4 regions of the Streptomyces sp. NPDC006476 genome follow, and region 1 is predicted to be linked to each of the others. Evidence: riboswitches for the same ligand, from Rfam matches in the RefSeq annotation. Region 1 holds a riboswitch; each other region holds the start of a gene.
What was found. Region 1 has a riboswitch for cobalamin ahead of ABZZ74_RS34205 (HoxN/HupN/NixA family nickel/cobalt transporter). Riboswitches for the same ligand answer to the same signal wherever they lie in the genome.
Positions count from the first base shown of each region.

Region 2: another riboswitch for cobalamin. It lies ahead of ABZZ74_RS42475 (ribonucleoside-diphosphate reductase subunit alpha); the one in region 1 lies ahead of ABZZ74_RS34205 (HoxN/HupN/NixA family nickel/cobalt transporter).
Region 3: another riboswitch for cobalamin. It lies ahead of ABZZ74_RS17030 (CbtB-domain containing protein); the one in region 1 lies ahead of ABZZ74_RS34205 (HoxN/HupN/NixA family nickel/cobalt transporter).
Region 4: another riboswitch for cobalamin. It lies ahead of ABZZ74_RS02375 (cobalamin biosynthesis protein); the one in region 1 lies ahead of ABZZ74_RS34205 (HoxN/HupN/NixA family nickel/cobalt transporter).

Region 1 covers NZ_JBEXPK010000038.1:63,482-67,734, reverse strand. The annotation lists gene ABZZ74_RS34210 (nucleoside hydrolase) at 1-547, shown strand, start outside; gene ABZZ74_RS34205 (HoxN/HupN/NixA family nickel/cobalt transporter) at 578-1,660, opposite strand; cobalamin riboswitch at 1,686-1,875, opposite strand; gene ABZZ74_RS34200 (metalloregulator ArsR/SmtB family transcription factor) at 1,956-2,315, shown strand; gene ABZZ74_RS34195 (LAETG motif-containing sortase-dependent surface protein) at 2,938-3,861, opposite strand; gene ABZZ74_RS34190 (DUF4142 domain-containing protein) at 4,174-4,253, opposite strand, start outside.
Region 2 covers NZ_JBEXPK010000067.1:28,130-32,382, forward strand. The annotation lists gene ABZZ74_RS42465 (DUF3311 domain-containing protein) at 135-389, shown strand; gene mctP (monocarboxylate uptake permease MctP) at 386-2,014, shown strand; cobalamin riboswitch at 2,187-2,317, shown strand; gene ABZZ74_RS42475 (ribonucleoside-diphosphate reductase subunit alpha) at 2,438-4,253, shown strand, end outside.
Region 3 covers NZ_JBEXPK010000013.1:149,756-154,008, forward strand. The annotation lists gene ABZZ74_RS17025 (phosphatidylglycerol lysyltransferase domain-containing protein) at 1-1,338, shown strand, start outside; cobalamin riboswitch at 1,415-1,559, shown strand; gene ABZZ74_RS17030 (CbtB-domain containing protein) at 1,596-1,817, shown strand; gene ABZZ74_RS17035 (CbtA family protein) at 1,840-2,598, shown strand; gene ABZZ74_RS17040 (histidine phosphatase family protein) at 2,664-3,242, opposite strand; gene ABZZ74_RS17045 (hypothetical protein) at 3,418-3,780, shown strand; gene ABZZ74_RS17050 (helix-turn-helix domain-containing protein) at 3,732-4,253, opposite strand, start outside.
Region 4 covers NZ_JBEXPK010000002.1:60,042-64,294, forward strand. The annotation lists gene ABZZ74_RS02360 (class II aldolase/adducin family protein) at 1-458, opposite strand, end outside; gene ABZZ74_RS02365 (inorganic phosphate transporter) at 610-1,848, shown strand; gene ABZZ74_RS02370 (hypothetical protein) at 1,883-2,110, shown strand; cobalamin riboswitch at 2,236-2,378, shown strand; gene ABZZ74_RS02375 (cobalamin biosynthesis protein) at 2,499-3,440, shown strand; gene ABZZ74_RS02380 (cobyric acid synthase) at 3,437-4,253, shown strand, end outside.

The sequences.
Region 1 (4,253 bases):
CCCGGACGTGGTCCGCAACATCGAGCGGATCGTCTTCATGGGCGGCGCGGTCGCGACCGGGAACGCCACGGCGGTCGCCGAGTTCAACGTCTGGCACGACCCGGAGGCCGCCGCCGTCCTGCTCACCGCCGGCGTGCCGATCACGATGTACGGCCTCGACGTCTTCCAGCGGGTCGTGGTGCCGGGCGCGGACGTACGACGGCTGCGGGCGAGCGCGGAGCCCGGCACCCGTCTCGCCGGTGAACTCCTCGCCCACCGCCCGTCCTCGCCCGACCCGGACAGTGACGAGACCGCCGGCGGGCTCGGTGACGCGGGCGCGGTCTGCTCCGTCGCCGACCCGGCCGGCATCACCACCAGCCTGCTCCCCGTCGAGGTCTCCCTCGCCCCCGGACCCACCCGGGGTCAGACGATCGTCGACCGCCGCGCCCGCCCCGGCGAGTCCGAGATCCACGAGGGCGCCCGCGAACAGCCCCTGGTGGACGTGGCCTTGGACGTGGACGTGCCCCGCTTCGTCAAGCTGTGGCTGTCGGCGGTCGAGAGGCAGTGACGGCGCGCCGGCCGGCAAGGACGGTGCGGGTCACGGGGTTTCCGCGGTCCGCACCGACCACTTCTGTTCCACCTTCGCCACCCGCCAGTAGGTCAGCGCCGCCGCCCACACCACCACGAACAGGCCGACGATGACGTAGCCGACGTTGTCCAGGTCGAGGTCGGCTATCCAGCCCGTGACCGAGTCGGTCAGGTCGAACTTCTCGTGCAGGACGCCCACCAGCTCGATCGTGCCGATGAAGAAGGCCACCGCGATGGACAGGCCGGTGATGGTCAGGTTGTAGAAGACCTTGCGGACCGGGTTGGAGAAGGCCCACTGGTAGGCGAAGTTCATGAACGTGCCGTCCAGCGTGTCGAACAGGCTCATCCCGGCCGCGAAGAGCAGCGGCAGGCACAGGACCGCGTACCAGGGCAGCCCCGCCGCCGCGCCGGAGCCCGCCATCACCATCAGCGTGACCTCCGTCGCGGTGTCGAAGCCGAGCCCGAAGAGGAAGCCCAGGGGGTACATCTGGCCCGGGCGGGTGATCGACCTGGTGAGGCGGCCGAGGATCCGGTTCATGAAGCCCCGGGAATCCAGGTGCGCCTCGAGCTCCGACTCGTCGTACGTCCCCGCCCGCATCGCCTTGAAGACCTTCAGGATGCCCATCAGCGCCACCAGGTTGAGCGCGGCGATGACGTAGAGGAACGTGCCCGAGATCGTCGTACCGAGGAAGCCGAGCACCTTGTGGGTGCTTGAGTTCTCGTTCATGACCTTGCCGGCGAGTGCCGTGCCGCCCGCGATCATGGCGGCCAGCACCACGACCACACTGGAGTGCCCCAGCGCGAACCAGAAGCCCACCGACACCGGCCGTTTGCCGTCGGCCATCAGCTTGCGGGTGGTGTTGTCGATCGCGGCGATGTGGTCGGCGTCGAAGGCGTGCCGCACGCCCAGGGTGTAGGCGGTGACGCCGAGGCCGATGCCGAAGGCCTTGGAGCCGACCTCGTAGTGGCCGGGGACGACGAGGAGGAAGAGGATTCCGAAGGCGGCGACGTGGAGGGCGGCGATCACCGCCACCAGCCCCACGGTCTTGACGGTGTCCTCGCGCTGCCAGCGGAAAGAAGCAGCGTCGGCCATGTTCACGCTCCAGCACCTCGTGGATCATCTCGTGAGATGCCGTGGCCGGTCTCCTGGCTGACGGGTCGTGCGTCCCCGGTCCGCCTTCCCGGCCGTGGTGAAACGGCCAGTGGCTGTCCCGTGCGGGACGTGGACCGGTGACTTCCCGATCACAGTGGCGAGGGCCGCGTCGGCATCGCACCGACTTCCCGAACACCACGGCCCGCCCACCGTAGGGGGGAGCGGCCCTTCCTGCATAGCTGCGTACCTGTGCAGGTATCGAAGATCACAGAGGCGCGCCTGCGAGGATGTGCGCATGCATCTCGTCCCGGCCGACCGCGCGGACCGCCGCACCATCGATGGCCACCGGGTGTGCGACGCCATCGCCGCCATCGGTGACGAGGCCCATGTGCGCACCTGGGCCGACCGCTTCTCGCTGCTCGCCGACCCCAAACGGCTCGCGCTGCTGCTCGCCCTGCACCGCACCGGCCCGCTCGCCGTCTCCGACCTCGCGATCGCGACCGGCATGAACGACCCCGCCGTGTCCCAGGCCCTGCGCCTGCTGCGGGCGGCCGGGGTGGTGGCCGGCGAGAAGGAGGGCCGCGTCGTCCGCTACCGCGTGGTCGACGAGGACACCCGCCTCCTCCTCAAACACTGCACAGCCGACGGCACGTGACCGCCGACGGCACGTGAGGGCCGTCGGGTCGTGGGCGTCGACGGTTCGTGGGTGGGTGAGGGTGTGTGAGGGGTGGCGGTCGTGGGTGGGTGACGGCGTGCGGGGACCGACGTTCGTGGGGGGTGACGGTTTCTGGGGGCCGACGGGTCGTGGCGGTCGACGGGGCGGTCGTGGCGGTTGACAGCATGTGGCCATCAAGAGCTCGTGACCGCCGAGCCCTCATGCCCCGGGAACTCATGACCGCCGACAGCTCGTGACGGCGGACGGCACGGGAGCCTGACGGCACGGGAGCCCGACGGTGTGTGACAGTCGCCAGCTGATGACTGTTCGAGGGCACACGGCTGGCGACGACTCGTGACCAGCGACCGCACAAGGCTGACGAGGGCTCATGACCGCGAGGGAACACGCCCCGACGGCCAATGACCACCGGGGGCGTGGGCCCGTCGAAGGCTTATGACCAGCAACGGCACATCACCGGTCACGGCACATCACCGCTCATGACCAGCACCCGCACCGCACACCACCCGCACCGCACACCACCCGCACCGCACACCACCAGTGCCGCGTGCGAACGAACGCCCCGGAGCGGGGGATCTCCGGGGCGTTCGTCTTCGGGGGTGGTTCAGGAGCGGGCGCCGCGGCGGCGCTTGCTCGCGACGACGATCGCCGCGCCGCCCGCCAGGAGCGCCGCCGCGCCGCCGGCGATCAGGCCGGAGTTGCTGCCGCCGCCGGTCTCGGCGAGGCCGCCGCCACCGCCGTTCGGCGTGGCCGCCGGGACGGTGGTGGACGCCGAGGCGACCGGGGTGTCGGTCGAGGCCGGCGTCGACTCGGAGGCACTCGGTGTCGGGGTGGCGCTCTCGGAGGCCGGGGGCGTCGACGGCGGCGTGGAGGCCGGCGGGGTGCTCGGGGGCTGCGACTCGGTGTTCGTGCAGTCCTTCGTACCGCCGTTCCAGGACGCGATCAGCTTGTCCTTGATGACCGCGTGGTCCGGGCCGGCCGGCAGGTCCCCGTGCTGGAAACCGTCCTTGGCGTCCAGCTTGCCGTCGAACTTGGTGGCGCCGCGGTAGAGGTCGATCTGCGCGAAGCAGCCCGCGTCCGGCACCGCGATGTCCAGCGAGTCGGTCTGCCCGGACTTGACCGTCACGGTGTCGAAGTCGACGAAGACCTGCTGCCCCGAGGTCGCGAAGGTCGCGCCGTGGGCGAGGTAGGAGGCGAGCGAGGCGGTACAGGTGGAGGCGTCACCGGCGGTACGGACCTTGATGTGGACCTTGCCGTCGTCGGTGGGCTTCAGCGTCTGGTCGTCGACCTTCACCGAGTCGTAGAAGCTCGTGCCGTCCAGCGAGAACTGGCAGCGGTCGGCCTCCGTCTTGGTGCCGGCACCGGTGCCGGGCTTGTAGGAGCCGCCGGCCTTCCAGCCGTCGCCGCCCGGAGTTCCGCCGTGGGCCCAGGCGCCGGAGGCGGCGGCGACGGTTGCGGCGCACAGGGCGAGCGACGCGGCGCCCGTCCCCATGAGGCGGCGCACGGTGACACGTCTCACTATGGACATGCGGATCCCCATCTTCGCGTGCGTGACCCGGGCACGGCGGCGCGGGACAGCACGCGGCGGCCGGCCGTGCCGGGGAGAATGGTCTGTGAAAACACCAGGCCCATTGGTCACATGCGCCTCAGTGCGCTCACATGGTGGATGTCCCGGCCGAACGCTGTCAACCTGCGGTGATGCGCCGAAAGTTCAACCAGCCATCACGATTACGCCACAGTAGGAACGGGCGGATCCGCTTCCGTTCGACCGCCCGAACCTCCAGTCCCACACGGGCCGTACGACCGTGCCCGTAGGGCCGTACGACCGTTCCCGTGGGGGCTATCCCACCGTCGGGCTGGGGCTGGCCGCGGTGCCTCCCGCGCCGCCCGTGCCGGGCGAGGACTCGCCGGGCAGGATGG
Region 2 (4,253 bases), on a different contig from region 1:
CCCCGCCACGGGTCTTCACGGAATCGACATACCGATATCCCGACGCGGTCTTCCACTGCCGTGACGCCGTGACCTACATTGCCTGCGCGTTACACATGTGATCACAGGCGATCGTGAGGGGACGGAGCCGCCGTATGTCCGAAGTACCCGAAGTGAGACCACCGGTGGTGACCCCGGTCCGCGTGATCATCGCCATCTGCCTGCTCGCACCCTTCGTGGCGATGCTGTGGGTCGGGTCCTACGCCAAGACCGACCCGGAGTTCATCGGCATCCCGTTCTTCTACTGGTACCAGATGCTGTGGGTGCTGGTCTCCACGGCGCTGACCATGACCGCGTACAAGCTGTGGCAGCGTGACCAGCGCGCCCGCAAGGGGGGTGCGGGCAAGTGAAGGACGGTGTGAACGGCGTCGCGCTCGGCGTCTTCATCTTCTTCTTCCTGGCCGTCACGGCCATGGGCTTCCTCGCCGCTCGCTGGCGCAAGGCCGAGAACGAGCACAGCCTCGACGAATGGGGCCTGGGCGGACGGTCGTTCGGCACCTGGGTCACCTGGTTCCTGCTCGGCGGCGACCTGTACACGGCGTACACCTTCGTCGCCGTACCGGCGGCGATCTACGCGGCGGGCGCGGCCGGCTTCTTCGCCGTGCCGTACACGATCCTGGTCTACCCGCTGATCTTCACGTTCCTGCCGCGCCTGTGGTCGGTCTCGCACAAGCACGGGTACGTGACGACCTCCGACTTCGTGCGCGGACGCTTCGGCTCCAAGGGCCTGTCGCTGGCGGTGGCGCTGACCGGCATCCTCGCGACGATGCCGTACATCGCGCTCCAACTCGTCGGCATCCAGGCCGTGCTGGACGTCATGGGCGTGGGCGGCGGTGAGAACACCAACTGGTTCGTGAAGGACCTCCCGCTCCTGATCGCCTTCGGTGTGCTCGCGGCCTACACCTACTCCTCCGGCCTTCGGGCCCCCGCCCTGATCGCGTTCGTGAAGGACACGCTGATCTACATCGTCATCGCGGTGGCGATCATCTACATCCCGATCAAGCTGGGCGGCTTCGACGACATCTTCGCCAAGGCGGGCCACGCGTTCGCGCAGACCAACCCGGCGACGGGCAAGCCGCGCGGCGCCCTGGCACCGGCCGAGCCCGCCCAATGGACGTACGCCACCCTGGCGTTGGGCTCGGCGCTCGCACTGTTCATGTACCCGCACTCGATCACCGCGACGCTCTCCTCCAAGAGCCGCGAGGTGATCCGCCGCAACACCACGATCCTGCCGCTGTACTCGCTGATGCTCGGCCTGCTCGCGCTGCTGGGCTTCATGGCCATCGCGGCCGGGGTCAAGGTCACCAACGGCCAGCTGGCGATCCCGCAGCTCTTCGAGAACATGTTCCCGAGCTGGTTCGCCGGGGTGGCCTTCGCGGCGATCGGCATAGGCGCGCTGGTCCCGGCGGCCATCATGTCCATCGCGGCCGCGAACCTCTTCACCCGCAACATCTACAAGGACTTCATCAAGCCGGACGCCACGCCGAAGCAGGAGGCCCAGGTCTCCAAGATCGTGTCGCTGGTGGTGAAGGTCGGCGCACTGGTCTTCGTCCTCACCATGGACAAGACGGTCGCCATCAACTTCCAGCTGCTGGGCGGCATCTGGATCCTGCAGACCTTCCCGTCCCTGGTCGGCGGCCTCTTCACCCGCTGGTTCCACCGCTGGGCCCTGCTCGCCGGCTGGGCGGTCGGCATGATCTACGGAACGGTCGCGGCGTACGGCGTGGCCTCCCCCACCCAGAAGCACTTCGGCGGCTCGTCGAAGGAGATCCCGGGCATCGGGGAGATCGGCTACATCGGCCTCACCGCCTTCGTCCTGAACGTGGCGGTGACGGTGGTCCTCACCTTCGTCCTAAAGGCCCTGAAGGCCCCCGAGGGCATCGATCAGACCAGCCCGGAGGACTACACGGCGGACGCGGGCGACCCCGGGGTGGAGGTGGAACTCCCGCCTGCGACTGCAGGAAGCGCCCACTGAAGCGCCCCTATAGGGGCGCGGGGCTGTATCGATATGCGGCTCCGCCGCGTGAGCGCGATCAACCACGGACACTCGCAGCGGGCCACCGAAGGAACCCCCCTCGGCGGCCCGCTCTTCCGTTCCCCGAAGCAACCCCGACACAACATATGGGGGTGCTACCCAAACCCGGCACTAGATGTATGCTCATCTCGCTGTCGCCGCAGGGGAATCCGGTGCGAATCCGGAACTGTCCCGCAACGGTGAACCCGCGCACACCCGTGCGCGGAGTCAGTCCGAGGACCTGCCGACAGCGCACCCGGCCACACCGGCCCGGGTGCCCTGACGTCCGGGCCTCGCGGAATGGGCCGGTGGATGCGAAGCGCGCCGCGCTCGTGTGCTGCCCCCTGCCCGCAAGGCCCCGTGCCGAGCGAGGGAGAGCCCCACGTGACCATCGCGCCGCCGGCCGATCCGGCCTCAGCGACCGACCCGGCTTCAGCGACCGAGCCGGAAGCCGACGGACACGGTGCCGCACTGCTGCGCACCCTGACCGAGCTGACCGCTGACCTGCCCGACGCCGACCCCGGCCGGGTCGCCGCCGCCGCACTGCGCGGCCGGTCCGCGCGGGCGGACGGGGCGGAACTGCGCGAGCTGGCGACGGAGGCGGCGGCCGGCCTCATCTCCGAGGACCCGGCGTACAGCAGGCTGGCCGCCCGGCTCCTCACCCTGAGCGTCGCCGCCGAGGCCGCCTCGCAGGGCGTCACGTCCTTCACCGAGTCCGTCGCCGTCGGCCATCGCGAAGGGCTCATCGCCGACCGCACCGCGGAGTTCGTACGGCTGCACGCCGACCGCCTCGACGCGCTGATCGACCCCGCGGCCGACGACCGCTTCGGCTACTTCGGCCTGCGCACCCTCTACAGCCGTTACCTCCTGCACCACCCGATCACCCGCAAGGTCATCGAGACGCCGCAGCACTTCATGCTCCGCGTGGCGAGCGGTCTCGCGGACGACACCGCGCTCGGTTCGGAGACAGGCGCCCGTGCCGTGGACGAAGTGGCCTCCCTCTACGGCCTGATGAGCCGCCTCGACTACCTGCCCTCCTCCCCCACCCTCTTCAACTCCGGCACGCGGCACCCCCAGATGTCGTCCTGCTACCTCCTCGACTCCCCGAAGGACGAACTGGACTCCATCTACGACCGCTACCACCAGGTCGCCCGTCTCTCCAAGCACGCCGGCGGCATCGGCATCGCCTACTCCCGCGTCCGCGCCCGTGGTTCGCTGATCCGCGGCACCAACGGCCACTCCAACGGCATCGTCCCGTTCCTGAAGACGCTGGACGCGAGCGTCGCCGCCGTGAACCAGGGCGGCCGGCGCAAGGGCGCCGCGGCCGTCTACCTGGAGACCTGGCACTCCGACATCGAGGAGTTCCTGGAGCTGCGCGACAACACCGGTGAGGACGCCCGCCGTACGCACAACCTGAACCTCGCGCACTGGATCCCGGACGAGTTCATGCGCCGGGTCGACGCCGACGAGCGGTGGTCGCTGTTCTCCCCGGCGGACGTGCCCGAACTCGTGGACCTGTGGGGCGAGGAGTTCGACGCGGCGTACCGGCAGGCGGAGGCGGCGGGGCTCGCCCGCAAGACGCTCCCGGCCCGGGAACTGTACGGCCGGATGATGCGCACCCTCGCGCAGACCGGCAACGGCTGGATGACCTTCAAGGACGCCGCCAACCGCACCGCGAACCAGACGGCGACCCCCGGTCATGTCGTCCACTCCTCCAATCTCTGCACGGAGATCCTGGAGGTCACCGACGACGGTGAGACGGCGGTGTGCAACCTCGGCTCGGTCAACCTGGGCGCCTTCGTGGCCGGCCGCGGCATCGACTGGGAGCGGCTGGACGAGACCGTCCGCACGGCCGTCACCTTCCTCGACCGTGTCGTCGACATCAACTTCTACCCGACCGAGCAGGCGGGCCGCTCCAACGCCAAGTGGCGCCCGGTGGGTCTGGGTGCGATGGGCCTGCAGGACGTCTTCTTCAAGCTGCGACTGCCCTTCGACTCGCCCGAGGCCAAGGCCCTGTCCACGCGTATCGCCGAGCGCGTCATGCTCGCCGCGTACGAGGCCTCCGCGGACCTCGCCGAGCGGAGCGGCCCGCTGCCCGCCTGGGAGAAGACCCGGACCGCCCGGGGTGTGCTGCACCCCGACCACTACGACGTCGACCTCGCCTGGCCGGAGCGCTGGGCCGCGCTGCGCGCGCGGATCG
Region 3 (4,253 bases), on a different contig from region 1:
GCCGCACTGCTGATCAGCCGCCGTGAGTTCAACGCGGTGGGGGACCCCTCCAACCCGAAGCTGGCACTGGCCGTCGGCGTGGGCGGCCTGGCGGTCACCGGCGGCCTGGGCACCCTCCTCGTCCACGCGACGAACAAGCTCCCCGGCGCCACCCTCGCCGACGAGGTCGCCTACGCCCTCCTGCGCGGCGTCAGCGTCGGCCCCCTCGCCGACACGGTCAGCGCGGTCCGCGCCCCCCGCTGGACCGACATCATCATCAACATCCTGCTCGCGGCGGCCTTCTGCCTGGTCCTCTACGCCCTTTTCCGTTCCCCGCGCGGCCGCCGGCTGCTCGGCCCCGAGGACGAGGAACGGCTCCACGCCCTGCTGGACAAGCACGGCGCCCGCGACTCCCTCGGCTACTTCGCCCTGCGCCGCGACAAGGCGGCGATCTTCTCCCCGACCGGCAAGGCGGCCATCACCTATCGCGTCGTCGGCGGCGTCAGCCTGGCATCCGGTGACCCGATCGGCGACCCGGAGGCCTGGCCCGGCGCGATCGACGCATGGCTGACCGAAGCGCGCCAACACGCCTGGACACCCGCGGTGATGGGCGCGAGCGAGGAGGCGGGCACCATCTACGCCCGCCACGGTCTGGACGCCCTCGAACTCGGCGACGAGGCGATCGTCGACATCGCAGACTTCACCCTCGAAGGCCGCGCCATGCGCGTCGTACGGCAGGCGCACAACCGGGTGCGCCGGGCCGGCTACACGGTCGAGATCCGCCGCCACCAGGACATCCCGGCCGAGGAGATGGCGACGCTCATCGAGGCTGCCGACCGCTGGCGCGACGGCGCCACCGAACGCGGCTTCTCCATGGCCCTCGGCCGCCTCGGCGACCCCTCGGACGGCCGCTGCGTGATGCTGGTGTGCCGGGACGCGGACGACGTCCCCCGGGCCCTGCTGAGCTTCGTCCCCTGGGGCGAGCACGGCCTCTCCCTGGACCTGATGCGCCGTGATCGCGACTGCGAGAACGGTCTGATGGAGTTCATGGTGGTCGAACTCCTCCTCAGAGGGGCCGAGTTGGGCATCCGGCGGGTCTCCCTGAACTTCGCGATGTTCCGCTCGGTCTTCGAACGCGGCTCCCGTCTCGGCGCGGGCCCGGTGCTTCGCCTCTGGCACGCCACCCTCACGTTCTTCTCCCGCTGGTGGCAGATCGAGTCCTTGTACCGCGCGAACGCCAAGTACCGCCCCATCTGGGAACCGCGCTACCTGCTCTTCGCTCGCAGCAGTGACATCCCCCGCATCGGCCTGGCGAGCGCCCGCGCGGAGGGGTTCCTCACGCTGCCCTGGAAGAACTGAACGAACTGCCGGCGCCCCGTGGGCGCCGTCGTGGCGAGCGAGAAGAATCACGCCTGGTCGGGCGGTATTGGCCAGGTCCTCGACACACGGTACGGTCGGCGGGATATCGACGACGGCAAGACGGAAGCCGGTGGGAATCCGGAACGGTCGCGCCACTGTGTGCCGCCGCCTCGCATGAGGCGGCGGCGAGTCAGACCCGTAGCCGTCGTCCTGTGCACCACCGAGATGGGACGCGAACTCCCAGAGGAGGCCCTGCCATGGCGCAGCATGTCGCCCAGCCGACCGCCACCACCCCCGCTCTCCCCGCCAAACTGCCGATCGGCGCGATCGTCCCGTGGGCGGTCTTCTTCGGCATCCTGATGCTGGTCCTGCTGTACTTCGTCGGCGCCGAGCAGGGCGCCACCTCCGTCGTCTCCGGCTCGGACGTCCACGAGTGGGTCCACGACGCCCGTCATCTGCTCGGCTTCCCCTGCCACTGACGCAAGGGACACCGACACCCTCATGAACTCCGCAACCGTACGGAACCTGCTCGTACGGGGCATGCTCGCCGGCCTCGCCGCCGGCGTGCTCGCCCTGGTCGTCGCCTACTTCCTCGGTGAACCGAACGTCGACAAGGCGATCGGTTTCGAGGACGCCCACTCCCACGAGCACGAGATGGTGATCGTCTCCCGCTCCCTGCAGTCCACCGCCGGCCTGGCCACCGGCGTCCTCGTCTACGGCGTCGCGTTCGGCGGTGCCGCCGCTCTGGCCTACTGCTTCGCGCTCGGCCGGTTGGGCCGCCTCAGTCCGCGGGCGACCGCGCTGCTGCTGTCCGGCAGCGCGCTGCTGGCGGTCTACGTCGTGCCGTTCCTGAAGTACCCGGCCAACCCGCCCGCCGTCGGCAACCCCGACACCATCGGCAAGCGGACCGCCCTGTACTTCCTGATGATGCTGCTCAGCGTCCTGATCGCGATCGCCGCGACCATCCTGGGCAAGCGCCTCGCGCCCGGCCTGGGCACCTGGTGGGCGACCGTGATCGCGGTGGCCGCCTTCGCCCTCGTGATCGGGCTCGCCTACGCGTTCCTGCCCGTCGTCAACGAGGTGCCGAAGGACTTCCCGGCCACCGTGCTGTGGCGCTTCCGGCTCTCCGCGCTGGCCATCCAGCTCACGCTGTGGACCGGATTCGGCCTGCTCTTCGGCGAGTTGGCCGAACGCCTGCTCAACCCCAATCCCGTGACGGCCGCCGCCGCGGGCCGACGGCCGGTGGCCGCGCCCAACTGACCGACCCGCCGCAGGCGCGAGGGCCGCGGAATGCACCACCCTCCGGGGGCCCTCCGTCAGCGGGATCAGGTCGACTGAAGCGGGTGCCCGAGCCGCAGGTTCCAGCGTTCGGACCGTCCGGTGATCTCGGTCGCCGTCAGGGGAGGAACGTCCGCGCGCCAGAAGGCCCGCGCGGGCGCTCCCAACACGTGCACCACCACGGCCCGTACGACGTCCGGCTCCACCACGGCAATCGTGTGGCCATCCGTGCGTGACGCCGTGTCCAGCCACCGCCCGATCCGCAGGCACAGGTCCCGCACCGACTCTCCGCCGTGAGGCGCGGAGTCCGGGTCGCCGAGCCACAGCGCGACCGCCTCCGGCTCGGACCGGCTCACCTCGTCGAGGGTGAGCCCCTGCCAGCGGCCCACGCGCAGTCCCGTGAGCTCGTCCGGCGACGCATCCGCCCTCAGCCCGAGTGCCGTGGCGGTCTCCCGGCACCGCACGCTGGGAGAGGTGACGACGCGAACGGCCGGGCGCATGGTTCCGGCTGCCGTGCGGACCTGCGCCGCGCCGTCGTCGTCGAGCGAGGTCGTACCGTCGTCGAAGCGCGCCTGGCGCATCGACGGGCCCAGAGCAGGCGAAATGAGGGTCACACGACTGGTCACGTGGTCCGCGGCTCCTGTCTCTACCGGATAGGACCCATACGATCATGCAGGACCGGACCAGGACTACGCGCGCCGTTCTGTCTCCCTTGCTGCGACAGCCATATATGCCCTGCAAAAGGTGAAAAGTCGGTTGTTCTGGGCAGACGGTGAGGATGGAGATGGGCGGCGAAGGGTTTTGACCGGTCCGGATGATCCGCGTACGGACACCGGCCCACTGGATGCCGCGTTCGCGGAAACCGTCCGCCGTACCGGCGCGTCCATCGGCGCCCTCTACCTGCTCGCGCCGGACGGGCGGCTGCTGTGTCTGGACGCGGTGTGCGGGGCGCCGGTCGAGTTCGCCGCGCCCTGGGCGAAGGTCCCACTCGCCTCTCCGGCACCGGTGGCCGAGGCCGTGCGCGAGGAGCGGATGGTGTGGGTGGCCAGCCAGGAGGAGATGGCCCGCTCCTATCCGCGCACCGCGATGGTCTGGGCCATCCGCTGCTTGCGTGGTCACGGGGCGGGGGAGAAGCGGGTCCCCGTGCGGAACGTGCGGCGGTAGGTGTCGGGAGGCACACCGACCGTACGGTTGAAGTGGCGGCGCAGTGTCGTGGCCGTGCCCATGCCGGTGGCCTCCGCGATGGTCTCGACACTGTCGTCGGTCTTTTCCAGCAGTTCCTGGGCGCGGCGGATCCGTTGAGTGAGCAGCCACTGCAGCGGGGTGGTGCCCGTAGCCGCGCGGAAGTGGCGGCTCAGGTTGCGCGAACTCATCCGCGCCTGGCGCGCGAGGTCCTCCACGGTCAGCGGCTGGTCGAGGCGCTCCATGACCCACGGGAACAGGGCGACGAGCGGGTGGTCGTCCCGGGCGGGGACCGGCGTGGTGACGAACTGGGCCTGGCCGCCGGCGCGATGCGGCTGCACGACCAGCCGACGGGCGGCGGCGTTGGCGACGGACGAGCCGTGATCGAGGCGCACGATGTGGAGACACAGGTCCAGTGCGGCCGCCTTGCCCGCGGACGTGAGCACGCTGCCGTT
Region 4 (4,253 bases), on a different contig from region 1:
AACTCGTCGGTGCCGTAGGTCGCGTACGGGGCGACTCGGACCGGGCCGCCCAGGGCCGCTGCCATGTAGTGGATCGTCGGGAGCTCGGGGACGAGGGTGGAGACCGCCGTCGCGTGGACGGCGTGGGTGTGGACGACCGCCCGCGCGCCGGTCGAACGGTATACGGCGAGATGCATCGGCAGCTCGCTGGTCGGGACCAGGGTGCCGAGGACCTGCCGGCCGTCGAGGTCGACGCCGGTGATGTCGTCCGGTGCGAGGCGGTCGTAGGGGACGCCCGAGGGCGTGACCAGCACGGTGTCCCCGACGCGCGCCGAGACGTTGCCCGAGGTGCCGACGACCAGGCCGTCGGCGACGGTGCGGCGGGCCGTCGCCACGAGCTCCTCCCAGGCCCGCGTCTCCTCGGGCAGCGCGCCCCGCTCTCCTCGTACGTTGTGCCCGTCCCGCTGCTGTTCGCCCATGCCGCGATCATCCCAGGCGCATATCGACCGGGAACCGAGTTCGCTCGGGACCACCCACCGCGACACTCTGACGCCCACCCCAGTTCATCTTCTGTTCACCCAGGTTTCCTACGGTCAACCGACCGATGACTTCGAACGATTGCCTGGGTAAATGGAAAACTTCTCGCTGATCCTCGCGATTGTGGTGATCACCGCACTCGCGTTCGATTTCACGAACGGTTTCCACGACACCGCCAACGCGATGGCCACCACCATCTCGACCGGCGCACTCAAGCCCAAGGTCGCGGTGGCCATGTCCGCCGCGCTCAACCTTGTTGGCGCCTTCCTCTCCGTGGAGGTCGCGAACACGATCTCCAAGGGTCTCGTCGATGAGAACGGCATCCGTCCCGAGGTCATCTTCGCCGCCCTGGTCGGCGCGATCCTCTGGAACCTGGTGACCTGGCTGGTGGGCCTGCCCTCCAGTTCCTCGCACGCCCTGATGGGCGGTCTGATCGGCGCCACCGTCGCCTCGGCCGGCTTCGGCGCGGTCCACGGCGACGTGCTCGTCACCAAGGTGCTGCTGCCGGCGCTCGCCGCCCCGGTCGTCGCCGGGCTCGCCGCGACGCTGGCGACCCGCTTCTCCTACGCACTCGACCGCAAGGCCGACGGCAAGGCGGCCGAGAAGGGCTACCGCGCCGGGCAGATCGCCTCGGCCGGCCTGGTCTCGCTGGCCCACGGCACCAACGACGCGCAGAAGACGATGGGCATCATCACCCTCGCCCTGGTCGCCGGCGGCGCCGTCGCCCCCGAATCCGACCCGCCCACCTGGGTCATCCTCTCCGCGGGTCTGGCCATCGCCCTCGGCACGTACATCGGCGGCTGGCGCATCATCCGCACGATGGGCAAGGGCCTGACCGAGCTTCAGCCGCGTCAGGGCTTCGCCGCCCAGACCAGCGCGGCGACGGCCATCCTGGCCTCCTCCCACCTCGGTTTCTCCCTCTCCACCACGCACGTCGTCTCCGGTTCGGTGATGGGCGCGGGCCTCGGCCGCAAGGGCGGGGTGGTGCGCTGGTCCACCGCGACCCGGATGCTGGTCGCCTGGGTCCTGACGCTGCCGGCCGCCGCCCTGGTCGGCGCGGGCGCGGAGTCCGTGACGGACCTCGGGGACTGGGGCACCGCCGTCGTCGCCGTCTTCCTCGTCGCCGCGAGCGCCGCGATCTGGAAGGTCTCGCGCCGCGAGGTCGTCGACGCGTCGAACGTCAACGAGACCGAGGAGCCGGCCGGCGTCGTCACCACGGCGATCGCCGCCGTCACCCCTCCTCCCCCGGGCGCGGTGACGGAGGGTCTGACGGCCACGATCGCCGCGCCGGTCACCACCACGGAACCGGCGGCCCCGCCGGCCGCCGTCTGAGCCCCGGCCACCCGGTAACGAAGGAATCAGCAGCATGAAGATCGACTGGTCGGCCCTGGGCTCCGTCTTCGGTGTCAGCCTCGCGGTCACCGTGGGCCTCGTGGCCCTCTTCACCCTCGGCGTCATGGGCCTGTCGCACCGCGAGCGGGCCACCGCGCAGGGCGGCTCGGCAGCCCTCGCGACGGCCGGAGCGTACGTGGCCTTCGCGGGGTGCGCGGCGGCGGTGGCGTACGGAATCAATTTGATCATGGCCAAGGGCTGAGCCCTGACCTCCTGTTGGTGCCGGGACGGTGATCCGTCCCGGCACCTCGCGTTTCCGTGACCACGGCGACCCCTCGCATGTGGGCCTCAGCACACTCTCCCGTCGCAGGTCAACGGCAAGTTGACTGCCGTTCGGGTGCGTGGTGGACTGCCGGAGCCATGTACGGCGGCAAGGGAGGAAGCCGGTGCGAGTCCGGCGCGGTCCCGCCACTGTCACCGGGGTAGGTAGCCCCGGGAGCCAGGAACTCCCACCGCCGGTCTCGTCGAACCAGGGCGCGGACACCCTGAGTGAGGACATACAGCCATGCTCGCCTGCCGTTTGAGGTACTGGACCGGGATCCTTCCGAAGGGCCCCGGGTCGCTGCCCGGCCCCACGGCCGGCTGAGCCGATGCGTGCCGGTCGCGTCTTCGCGTACGGCGCCGCCGCCGGGCTCCTCGGCGACCAACTGCTCGGCGATCCGCGCCGGGGGCACCCGGTCGCCGCTTTCGGACGGGCCGCGGGTGCCGTGGAACGGGTGCTGTGGCGGGACCACCGCGGGTGGGGCACGCTGCACACCGCCGTGTGCGTCGGAGGTGCCGTGGCGCTGGGCGCCGTGGCGGAGAAGGTCGTACGTCCGTCCCGTACCGCTTCCGTGGCGCTGACCGCCGCCGCCACCTGGGCGGTTGTCGGCGGCAGCTCGCTCGCGCGCGAGGCGCGGGTCATCGGGCGGGCCCTGGAGGCGGGTGACGTCGAGGGGGCCCGGGAGCGGTTGCCGCATCTGTGCGGGCGGGATCCGCAGGCGCTGGACGCGGACGGGATCGCCCGGGCCGTGGTGGAGTCGGTCGCCGAGAACACCTCGGACGCCGTGGTCGGGGCGTTGGTGTGGGGGGCCGTCGGCGGGGTGCCGGGGCTGCTCGGGTTCCGGGCCGTCAACACGCTGGACGCCATGGTCGGTCACAGGTCGGCGCGGTACCGGCGCTACGGGTGGGCCTCCGCGCGGCTGGACGACGTGGCCGGCTGGCCGGGGGCCCGGCTGACCGCGGCACTGGCGACGGTCGCGGGCGGCGACCCGCGCGGAGCGGCACGGGCCTGGCGTGCGGACGCGGGGAAGCATCCGAGCCCCAACGCCGGTCCTGTGGAGGCCTCGTTCGCGGGAGCGCTCGGCGTGCGCCTGGGCGGAACCCTCTCCTACGGCGGGCGGGTCGAGCACCGGCCCGTGCTCAACGCACCGGGCCGCGCCGTCGCCGTACCTGACATCGAGCGGGCCGTACGGCTCTCCCGGCGCGTCGGTCTGCTCGCGCTCGGCGTCAGTGCCGCCGCGCGCCTGTTGGTGAAGGGACGTACGTCATGAGCGGGGGTCTCCTCGTCGCCGGCACCACCTCCGACGCCGGCAAGAGTGTCGTCACCGCCGGGATCTGCCGGTGGCTGGTGCGCCAAGGGGTCAAGGTGGCTCCCTTCAAGGCGCAGAACATGTCGCTCAACTCCTTCGTGACCCGCGAGGGCGCCGAGATCGGGCGGGCGCAGGCCATGCAGGCACAGGCGTGCCGGATCGAGCCGACGGCGCAGATGAACCCCGTGCTGCTGAAGCCGGGGGGCGAACAGAGCAGCCAGGTCGTGCTCATGGGCAGGCCCGTGGGCGAGCTGAGCGCGCGGGGGTACCACGGTGGGCGGCAGCAGAAGCTCCTCGGGACCGTGCTGGAGTGTCTCGCCGAGTTGCGGGGCACGTATGACGCGGTGATCTGTGAGGGGGCGGGCAGTCCCGCGGAGATCAATCTGCGCCGGACCGACATCGTGAACATGGGGATCGCCCGCAACGCCGGGCTTCCCGTCCTCGTGGTCGGTGACATCGACCGCGGGGGCGTGTTCGCCTCGTTCTTCGGGACGGTGGCGCTGCTGTCGGAGGAGGACCAGCGGCTCGTCGCCGGGTTCCTGGTGAACAAGTTCCGGGGTGACGTGTCGCTGCTCGAACCGGGCCTCGACATGCTGCACGGGCTCACCGGGCGGCGCACCTACGGTGTTCTGCCCTTCCGGCACGGACTGGGCATCGACGAGGAGGACGGGCTGCGGGTCTCCCTGCGCGGGACCGTACGGGAGTCGAACGTCGCCCCTCCGGTGGGTGAGGACGTGCTGCGGGTCGCCGTCTGCGCGATCCCGCTCATGTCGA